Regions from separate parts of the [Rhizobium] kunmingense genome, predicted to be linked through region 1. Evidence: predicted binding sites of a transcription regulator. Region 1 holds the regulator's gene; each other region holds the start of a gene.
What was found. The regulator LexA, encoded in region 1, represses DNA repair genes until DNA is damaged. The targets are predictions, from matches to a motif close to TGTTCNNNNTGTGTTCNG.
Positions count from the first base shown of each region.

Region 2: a site for LexA is predicted at 1,438-1,455, ahead of AC0JZ4_RS21345 (ImuA family protein). Genes of this name have one in related genera too.
Region 3: a site for LexA is predicted at 1,236-1,253, ahead of AC0JZ4_RS12870 (ATP-dependent helicase). Genes of this name have one in related genera too.

Region 1 covers NZ_CDRNXG010000001.1:2,833,577-2,836,835, forward strand. Annotated here, with positions in the region: gene AC0JZ4_RS13670 (ComEC/Rec2 family competence protein) at 1-1,342, shown strand, start outside; gene lexA (transcriptional repressor LexA) at 1,323-2,042, opposite strand; gene AC0JZ4_RS13680 (VOC family protein) at 2,241-3,113, shown strand; gene kdsA (3-deoxy-8-phosphooctulonate synthase) at 3,117-3,259, shown strand, end outside.
Region 2 covers NZ_CDRNXG010000002.1:617,673-620,931, forward strand. Annotated here, with positions in the region: gene AC0JZ4_RS21335 (SOS response-associated peptidase family protein) at 1-630, opposite strand, end outside; gene AC0JZ4_RS21340 (ATP dependent DNA ligase) at 667-1,233, opposite strand; gene AC0JZ4_RS21345 (ImuA family protein) at 1,516-2,292, shown strand; gene AC0JZ4_RS21350 (Y-family DNA polymerase) at 2,213-3,259, shown strand, end outside.
Region 3 covers NZ_CDRNXG010000001.1:2,700,431-2,703,689, reverse strand. Annotated here, with positions in the region: gene AC0JZ4_RS12875 (efflux RND transporter periplasmic adaptor subunit) at 1-1,051, opposite strand, end outside; gene AC0JZ4_RS12870 (ATP-dependent helicase) at 1,293-3,259, shown strand, end outside.

The DNA.
Region 1 (3,259 bases):
TCGTCACCCTCTGGTGACGGGCGCTGCCGCATCCTCTCGCTTCGTCGGCGGCATCGTGCTGACCTCGTTGATCGGCAGCCTTGCCACGGCGATCTTTTCGATCGAGCATTTTCACCGGATTTCGACCTATGGGCTTGCTGCCAATCTTGCCGCCATGCCGATCATCAGTTTCATGGTCATGCCGGCCGGGCTTGTTGCCATGCTTTTGATGCCGTTGGGGCTTGATGGGCCTTTTATCGCACTGATGGCGAAGGGACTGGAATGGGTGATCGCGATCGCGCACACGGTTGCCGGTTGGCGCGGCGATGCCCTGGTCGGCCAGCAGCAGGCGTTGTTTCTGCCGCTCGGCGTGGCCGGCATGTTGTTGCTGGCCTTGCTGCGGACCCGCCTTCGGCTCGCAGGCGTGCCGTTTCTGATCGCCGCCTTGGTGCTGTTTGTTCAGGGCGGCTCACATGCCGGATCCACCCTTCTCGTCTCGGAGGACGGTACACTCATTGCCTATCGCGACCGGAGCCTTGTGACGGTCAATCGCACCCGCCCATCCGCCTTCGTCTTCGACCAGTGGACGAGGGCCCTTGGTCTGCCTGAGCCGATCAAGCCTGTCATGCTCGACCCGGCTGCCGCGTTGCAAACGGTTCACCCTTCGCCATCTCCGACTGTTGCCCCTGAAGGGGCGGGCGACGAGAGGTTGGCGGACGATCTCGTGGCGGCTGCGCGCCGGCGCATGGCTTCCTTGACGGCTCCTCGTTTCTCCTGCGAGGCCAAGGCCTGGTGCGGCCTGCGCATCGGTGAGGACCGCGTTCGCGACAACGCCGGAGGTCTGCGCGAGCCGAATGCGTCGGACCAGAAGTCCGGACCGGAGGAAGGGATGCTCGTGATTGCGCTCGACGATGGCCGTTATGTCGGTGCGGCCTGTGATGTGGCTGATCTTGTCATCGCTCCCAGGGCGCGTTTCGATCAATGCCGATCCGGTACCCTGCTTCTTTCAGGCGCCACGCTCAGGAAAACCGGTGCGTTGGAAATCGCGCTGCCGGACCGCGCTCATGGCATCGATGATCACCGGAACTGGAAAATCACGCCGTCATTTGCCGGCACGCAACGACCGTGGGCCATACATCGCCAGTATGACTGGCGAGGGAACCGATATGACCCGAGCCTGCCCGGATGGCTTGCAGCCGCCATCGAGGCAAACGGTTTTGCCACGCAGCCATCGAGCGCCGGCGCAGCAACGAATGACGCAACCGGACGCGCAGGCGGCGTGCCCATAACAAATACGGCCATGTCACCGTCTGGTGATGCTGCGGAGACCAGTCAGCCCGGTCTCAGTGATAGCGGCGAATAAGGCCGACCAGCTTGCCCTGCACCTTGACGCGATCGGGCGGGAAGATGCGGGTCTCATAGGCCGGGTTTGCCGCTTCGAGCGCGATCGATGCCCCCTTGCGGCGGAAACGCTTCAACGTCGCTTCCTCGTCATCGACGAGTGCCACGACGATGTCGCCTGGATTGGCGGTGCTGCCGTTGCGAATGATCACGGTATCGCCGTCGAGAATGCCGGCCTCGATCATAGAGTCGCCCTTGACCTCGAGCGCGTAATGTTCGCCGGTGCCGATCATCTCGATCGGAACGGAAACATTGTGGGTGTTGTTCTGGATTGCCGAGATCGGTACGCCGGCGGCGATGCGGCCCATGACCGGAACGCTTGCGGAGGTGGCATCCTCAAGCGGCGCGGATCGAGCAGGTGCTGCGGGCTCGACCGGACGCTTGCCGAGGCTTCCCTCTATGACGCTCGGGGAGAAGCCGCGCTTCGGCTGCAGGCTTGGCACATAGGCTTCCGGCAGCTTGATGACTTCGAGCGCGCGCGCCCTGTTCGGCAGGCGGCGAATGAAGCCGCGTTCTTCCAGCGCCGTGATCAGGCGGTGAATACCCGACTTGGATGCGAGGTCGAGCGCATCCTTCATTTCATCGAAGGAAGGCGGTACGCCGGACTCCTTCATCCGCTCGTGGATGAAAAGAAGCAGTTCCTGTTGCTTGCGAGTCAGCATGGATGCGCACCTTCGGATTTTGAAACAAATGCAGAACGGACACTATATGTTCCATATGTGTTCCGCAAGTCCTTAAATTTGGGTGGAGATTTCATAACTTTCTGAAATGGCAGATCCATTTGTCCGCTTAAAGGGACTTGCGCTTGTCGGTTGTCTGACCAATCTAGCTTCCAGCTAACAAATGTCTGGGGGACATGCGTGACTGCGAAGAAAATCGATCATCTCGTATTGCCGGTCTGCGATCTAGCTGCGGCGCGCGGCCGGTTGTCGGCGCTGGGCTTTACGGTGGCGCCCGATGCCCTGCATCCGTTCGGGACGTCTAACGCCTGTGTCTTCCTCGATGACGGCATCTATCTGGAGCCGCTGGCGCTGGCGGACCGGCGCAAGGCGGGTGCAGCTGCCAAGCGCGGCAATGTTTTCGTGGCGCGTGATGTCGCATTCAGGGGGAAGCGTGGGAGGCAGGGGCTTTCGGCGCTGGTCGTGGCCAGTGATGATGCCGAGGCTGATGATCAACGCTTTGTCGCAGCCGGAGTATCGGCGGGCGAGGTGCTGGAATTTTCGCGCGTCATAAAGTCTCCGGATGGTGATGAGGCGGAGGGCCGCTTCAGGCTCGCCTTTGCGGCGGATGCTGCGGCTCCGGATTTCTTTGCCTTCGCCTGTCAGCGTGTGGTTTCATTCCCTCAGGATATGGGCAACTTACGCATCCATGCGAATTCGGTAACCGGCCTCAAGGAGGTGGTGCTCGCGGCGCGCGATCCCTCATCCTCTGTGCCGCTGCTTGTCCAGGTGCTTGGCGCGGAGGCGGAAGAAACCGAGGCGGGTCTGGTGTTTGCTGCCGAGAATGGCCGCGTCCGGGTTCTCGGTGAAGGGCAGCTCGACCATGAATTCGGCTTGCAATTCGATCCGTCGGCTGCGGGGTTTTATGGCAAGGTTCTGATTTTTCGCTCCGCCGATCTGGCCGTGACAGAGATCATCCTTGCTGCTAATGACGTCGCATTCATCCGCCGGGATGGCCGTGTGCTCGTGCAGCCGGCAGCCGGGCAGGGCGTCATGTTCGGCTTCGAGGAATAGACAATGGCAGTTTCCCCCAAATCAGAAGTTTCCGTCGGCGAGGGCACGAAGAAGGTCGTCTTTTCCAATGCCGGACGATTGTCGCTGATTGCGGGGCCCTGCCAGATGGAAAGCCGCGAGCATGCCTTCATGATCGCCGGAACGCT
Region 2 (3,259 bases), on a different contig from region 1:
TGTCTCGGTTTCCTCTTTGGTCAACAGTAGGACCGGCATTGCCTTTTCATGGATCGGCTTCACCAGCCCGTTCGGGTCCGTTGTCAGAAAACCGTAGAGATCATCGGTAGTCAACCCATCTTTGACCTTTCGGACACTTTGCCAGCCGGGCACATGGATGCCGGCGAAAAACATCAAGGACTTTTGCTCGTCGCGCGCAAACCAAGCGTTCGGGACTTTGCCGCTGGGCTCCTGGGCTTCAGGATCAGGCTCGGCAAAGCTGGTGACTGGCACGATGCAGCGGTGCTCTACGCCGAACCAGCGCGTCCAATGAGGAAGGGTGAGCTTTCGGACATTGGTCACACCGCGGTCGGGCTCCATGCGCATCAGCGCGTCCATATCGACGGCCTGGCCTTTCGCTCTCATCTTGTCGGCGCGCGTTTCAGTCGCCTTCTTCTGGACGAAGATCGGCGAGGGCAGGCCCCAGCGTGCATTTGCGAGCTGCCGGCGACCATCGGCCGTATTGCGGATGATCGGCCCGGTCTGGTCCGGGTTCATCTGATAGGCTGGCATCAGGTTGATCAGTCTTTCGGCATCCTTGGCCCAGGACGAGACCCAGTCCTTGTCTTCCATGCGATAAAGGTTGCACATGCCAGGCAGTCCTCCCTCAGACCGTATAGGGACAATCTATCGCCTGGCGCTCGTTTCGCCAGTCTTGCTGGTCTGCTCACGCCTGAACACGTCAGCATTGTCCTGCCGTTTAGCCAGCCCTTCATAAGTGGCTTGCTCGATCAAGCCGCCGTCACTCCAGCCGCGAAATGCGATCGCCGCGATCAATGTCGGATACGCCCAGACGATATAGGCTGCACCGAGTTTGTTGATCTCGCAGTGGATCGGCGGCGTCTTATGCTTCCAGCGTAACGTATCCAGCATCTTTCTGAGCTTGCGGGCGTCGGCATCATTCAGGTCGGCGCGAACGCTTCCGATGTGGACGATCTCATAATTCAGATAGCCAGCCAGCAGCAGTGATCCGATCTGGCCGGGCTTGCCGGGTGCGACCTCTTGACCGACGATAAAGAAAGCACCTCGACAGGACGCCGGCTGCGTCGATGGCTCCGCAATCCCTTCGCCCTGATGGCCTCCGGGATCATAGGCGAGTTTCGGCGCCTCGATCTTAAGCGCCTTGCGCGGCCGCGGGCGGGCCGGCGCGTCGGTTTTGTGCGTGAGGGGCTGCGATCTCAGACCTTTCGTCATGGTGCCAACTCAACAAGCAAACATATGAACACTGTGACGGAGTGCCATCTGTCCCCGATATCCACCAAACGTGGTGATATTCGGCAGAAAAGCCAAAAATATTTCTGCCGTTTCTACGCGCCTGATTCCCAAGAGATATTTCATCGCCTGCTGATTCTAGGAGCATATTCCCATCTAGAGGCCCGCTTGACTCTTTCGCAGCAACGGAACAATTAGTGAACATAAAGCCTAATACGACATGACGTCGAGGTGCCAACACGACCTTGCAGGGAGCTGTGAACGATGACTGCTGCCCGCACCACAAGGGTGTCCGACGGTGTTTCCGATGTGATTGCCGATCTGCGCGAGCGGATTTCTGCGCTTGAAGGGACTTCAGCCCGCAAAGCCGGCTGTCTCGCCTTCGGTGTGCCCGAGATCGACGACAAGCTTCCCGGTGGCGGGCTCGCTTATGGTGCCCTGCATGAATTCGCCGGTGGTGGTGCCGGCACGGTCGATGGTGCCGCTGTAGCGCTGTGTGCCGCCGGCATTGCAGCCAGGACGAAGGGACCGATTGTCTGGTGTCTGACGCGGCCGGATCTATTTTTCCCGGCACTGGCACAGGTTGGTCTCCAATCAGACCGGGTGATCTTCGTCGAGTCCGACAGGGATGAGGATGTGCTCGCCAATATGGAGGAGGGGCTGTCGTTCGGCGGGCTCGGTGCTGTGGTCGGTGAGCTGGTGCGCCTGCCCATGGCTTGTTCGCGCCGGCTGCAGCTGGCGGCAGAACGCACCGGGACGATGGCGCTTGCCGTGCGCCGATGGCGGCGGCAGACCGAAGCCAATGACTTTGGCCAGCCGACGGCCTCGACCACGCGCTGGCGGGTCAGTGTCATGCCTTCGGAAGAATTGCCGGTACCGGGCATCGGGCGAGCTCAATGGTTCCTGGAGTTGATGCGGTCGCGTGCGGGCGAGTGTGCTGAGTTTCTTGTGAGGGCATGTGATGACCAGGGTCGTCTCGATCTATCTTCCGGATCTGCCGACGGATCGCATTCGTCGCGCCGATCCGTCCATTCCCCCTGAACAGGCGATTGCTGTGGTCGCCAAGAGCGGCGCCAAGCGCTGGGTGTCGGCCGCCGATAGCGCCGCTCGTAAAGCGGGCGTTCATGTCGGCATGCCGGCAGCAAAAGCGCAGGCGCTGTTTCGAGGCCTGATGCTGGTCGACGCCGAGCCGCTGACCGATGCGGCAGCACTTGAGCGCATCACCTTATGGGCGCTGACCAAATATTCACCGATCGTCGCCGTCGATGGGATCGACGGCATTGTCATGGACACGGAGGGCGCCGATCATCTTCAAGGCGGCGAGCTGCCGATGGTGACGATGATCGCCAATCAGTTCCTGGCCAAGAAGCTGATGGCGCGGGTCGCCGTCGCGGATACCTGGGGCGCGGCACATGCCTGCGCCCGCGCCATTAGCCGTGAGACGGTGATCGTGCCGATCGGCCAGACCGTCCGAGCTGTCGAAAAGCTTCCAATCTCCCTGCTGCGCCTGCCACCCAAGATCGTCGGCGATCTGCGGACGCTCGGCTTCCAGACAATCGGCGAGCTCGCCAACACGCCACGTGCGCCACTCACCCTTCGTTTCGGTCCTGAGATCGGCCGCCGGCTCGACCAGATGGTCGGGCGTGCCGGCGAGCCGATCGATCCGATCCGCTCGCCGGAGCTGATCGAGGTGTCTCGCGCCTTCGCCGAACCGATCGGCGCGGCCGAGACCATCAACAAATATGTCGGCCGGCTCATCGTCCAGTTGATCGACGAACTGCAGAAACGTGGTCTTGGCGTGCGCCGCGCCGATCTGATCGTCGAAAAGGTCGATGGCACGCGGCAGGCAATCCGGGCTGGCACGGCCAAGCCGGCGCGCGACGTTGCCTGGCTGACGAAACTCTATCGCGACCGGACGGAAAAGATCGAGCCAGGCTTTGGCATCGAGAAGCTGACATTGGTCGCCGTCATCGCCGAGCCGCTTGCGGAAAGCCAGAAGGTTTCGTCG
Region 3 (3,259 bases), 130 kb from region 1:
GCTGGATGACCCGAACACGAACTTTCACAGACTTGTGATCCTCGATGCGCCAGACGAAGGAGCCCTGGGCATCCCACTGGACGGCGAGCGGATCGACGGTCGGATAGGTCTCGCCGGGGAAGCGCATGGTCACGCCGAAGGACATGCCGGCGCGCAGTTCATCGCTGCCGTTGGGTATCTTGGCGCGAATGCGGATCGTGCGGCTTGCCGGATCGACGCGGTTGTCTACGGCCTCGACCGATCCCTGATAGCTGCTGCCGGGGCGCGAAACCGAGGTTGCCTCGACCGGCATGCCGGCCTTGACCTGAACGGCGAAGCGTTCCGGCGCCCAGAAGTCGACCAGCAGTTCCGAACGGTTGTCGATCGTCACAACGTTGCTCGTGGTCGTGACGTTATCGCCGATATTGATGGCGACGATGCCGACGATACCTTCGATCGGCGCGACGACGGAACGGCGCTTCAGGGCCAGCTCGGCATTGGTGACGGCAAGCTGCGCGGTTTCCTTGGCGATCTGCGCATCGAGCACTTCCAGCCTCGAAAAGCTCTTCAAGGTCGCATAGCTGTCGGCTTTTTCTCGGGCGCTGCGCAACAGGACCTGGGCCTGGTCACGCAGGATGATCTGCTCGTCGTCGTCGAGCTGCGCTAGGATCTGCCCCTTTTTCACCCGGTCGCCGGACTTCACCATGATTTCGTTGATCGTGCCGGTCGCCTGCGGCATCACGATGACGGACTGGATCGCCTCGCCGTCGCCGATGGCAGAGAGCCGGTCGTTCACCACGCCGGTGCTGACCGGACGGGTTGCGACCAGAACGGCCTGACGTTCGGCACTGTTTTGCGCGGACTGACCACCGGCCGCAGAGACGGCCCCTTCGCTGCCGGCAACGGTGGCTGAAACCGGTTCGATAGACCGGGCGTTGATCGCGGATACGACGTTTGCGGGCGCGCCCATGGAAATCAGCGACCGGCCGGCATCGGCAGAAAGATAGACCCAGAGACACAGGCCTCCAAGCAAAACCGCCACCGAAAGAAGAAGCTGGCCCCAGATCCGCATAGTTTCTCCCAACAGACTGAATATTTCGAAAGGAAGTATCCTCGTTTCCCTTGCAACGTGCAATGGCCGGACGATCCACCTTACCGAATTGTAACCTCACGCCATTTCACGCAGATGTCAGAGCCTGGGGACAAACCCGGGCGGGCACGGTGCAAAGACTTTCAGGCGATAGCCCACAGAAGACAGGAATGAAAAGTGAACAGCTTCTGGCCTTTCGGCCTCGAATCACTACATTGGCGGCATGAGTAACAGTTTCGACGATATCCCGTTCTTCGATGAAGAGCCGGACCACGCGCCCCGCAAGCGGCAGACACCGGCCACGCGCCCGCAAACGGAGCCCGCCCGCCAGTTCGGTGCCGATGGCGGCTCGAATGGCAGCGGTCTCGGTATCGCCGCCCGCGCCATGGCGGCGCGCGACGGTGCGCGCCCTGCCCCGGATTATCTGACCGGCCTCAACCCGGAACAGCGCGAAGCCGTCGAAACGCTGGACGGCCCCGTTCTCGTGCTGGCCGGCGCCGGCACCGGCAAGACAAGGGTATTGACCACCCGCATCGCCCATATTCTCGAAACGAACCGCGCCTATCCGAGCCAGATCCTTGCCGTGACCTTCACCAACAAGGCCGCGCGCGAGATGAAGGAACGCATCGGCGTGCTCGTCGGCGGCGCGGTCGAAGGCATGCCCTGGCTCGGCACTTTCCACTCGATCGGCGTCAAGATCACGCGCCGCCATGCCGAACTCGTCGGCCTGCGGTCTGATTTCACCATTCTCGATACGGACGACGTCATCCGCCTGATCAAACAGCTGATCCAGGCCGAAGGCCTGGACGACAAGCGCTGGCCGGCCAAGCAGTTCGCCGGCATGATCGACGGCTGGAAGAACAAGGGTCTGCTGCCGCCCGACATCGCGGAAGGCGATGCCCGCGCCTTTGCCAACGGCAAGGGCCGCGAACTCTATGCCGCCTATCAGGCCCGTCTGCGCACGCTCAACGCCTGCGACTTCGGCGATCTCCTGCTGCATCCGATATCCATATTCCGCAAGACGCCGGATCTGCTGAAGGAATACCACCAGAAATTCCGCTACATCCTCGTCGACGAATATCAGGACACCAACACGGCCCAGTATATGTGGCTGCGGCTGCTCGCCCAGCGTCCCAAGGGCGTGCCGCAGAACGTCTGCTGCGTCGGCGACGACGACCAGTCGATCTATGGCTGGCGCGGTGCCGAAGTCGACAACATCCTGCGTTTCGAGAAGGATTTCCCGGGCGCCAAGGTGATCAAGCTCGAGCGCAATTACCGCTCCACCGAACACATCCTCGGCGCCGCCGGCCACCTCATCGCCCATAACGAAGGCCGCCTCGGCAAGACGCTGTTCACCGACCGCGCCGATCCCGACGACGAGAAGGTCATCGTCCATGCGGCATGGGACTCGGAAGAGGAGGCCCGCGCCGTCGGCGAGGAAATCGAGCGCTTGCAGCGAGGCGACAACGACGGCAAGAAGCATGCGCTGAACGACATGGCGATCCTTGTCCGCGCCTCCTTTCAGATGCGCGAGTTCGAAGACCGCTTCGTCACACTCGGCCTGAACTACCGCGTCATCGGCGGCCCGCGCTTCTACGAGCGGCTCGAAATCCGTGATGCGATGGCCTATTTCCGCCTCGTCTGCCAGCCGGCCGACGACCTGGCCTTCGAGCGCATCATCAACACGCCGAAGCGTGGACTGGGCGACACCACAGTCCGGTACCTGCACGACTATGCCCGCGCCCGCGACATCCCGATGCTGCAGGCCGCAGCCGACATCATCGAGACCGACGAATTGAAGCCGAAGGCGCGCAAGGCGCTTTTCGATGTTATCCAGAACTTCAGCAACTGGCAGGAACGCCTTGAATCGATTCCCCATACGGAACTCGCCGAACAGATCCTCGAAGAGGCCGGCTATACCGACATGTGGAAGAACGACAAGTCGGCCGAAGCACCGGGCCGCCTCGACAACCTGAAGGAACTGATCCGCTCGATGGAGCAGTTCGAAAGCATGCGCGGCTTTCTCGAACACGTCTCGCTGGTCATGGACGCGGAGACCAACGAGAACCTCGACGCCGTCTCGATCATGACGCTGCATTCGGCAAAGGGACTGGAATTCGACACGGTCTTCCTGCCCGGCTGGGAGGAAGGCCTGTTTCCTCACCAGCGCGCGCTGGACGAGGGCGGTCG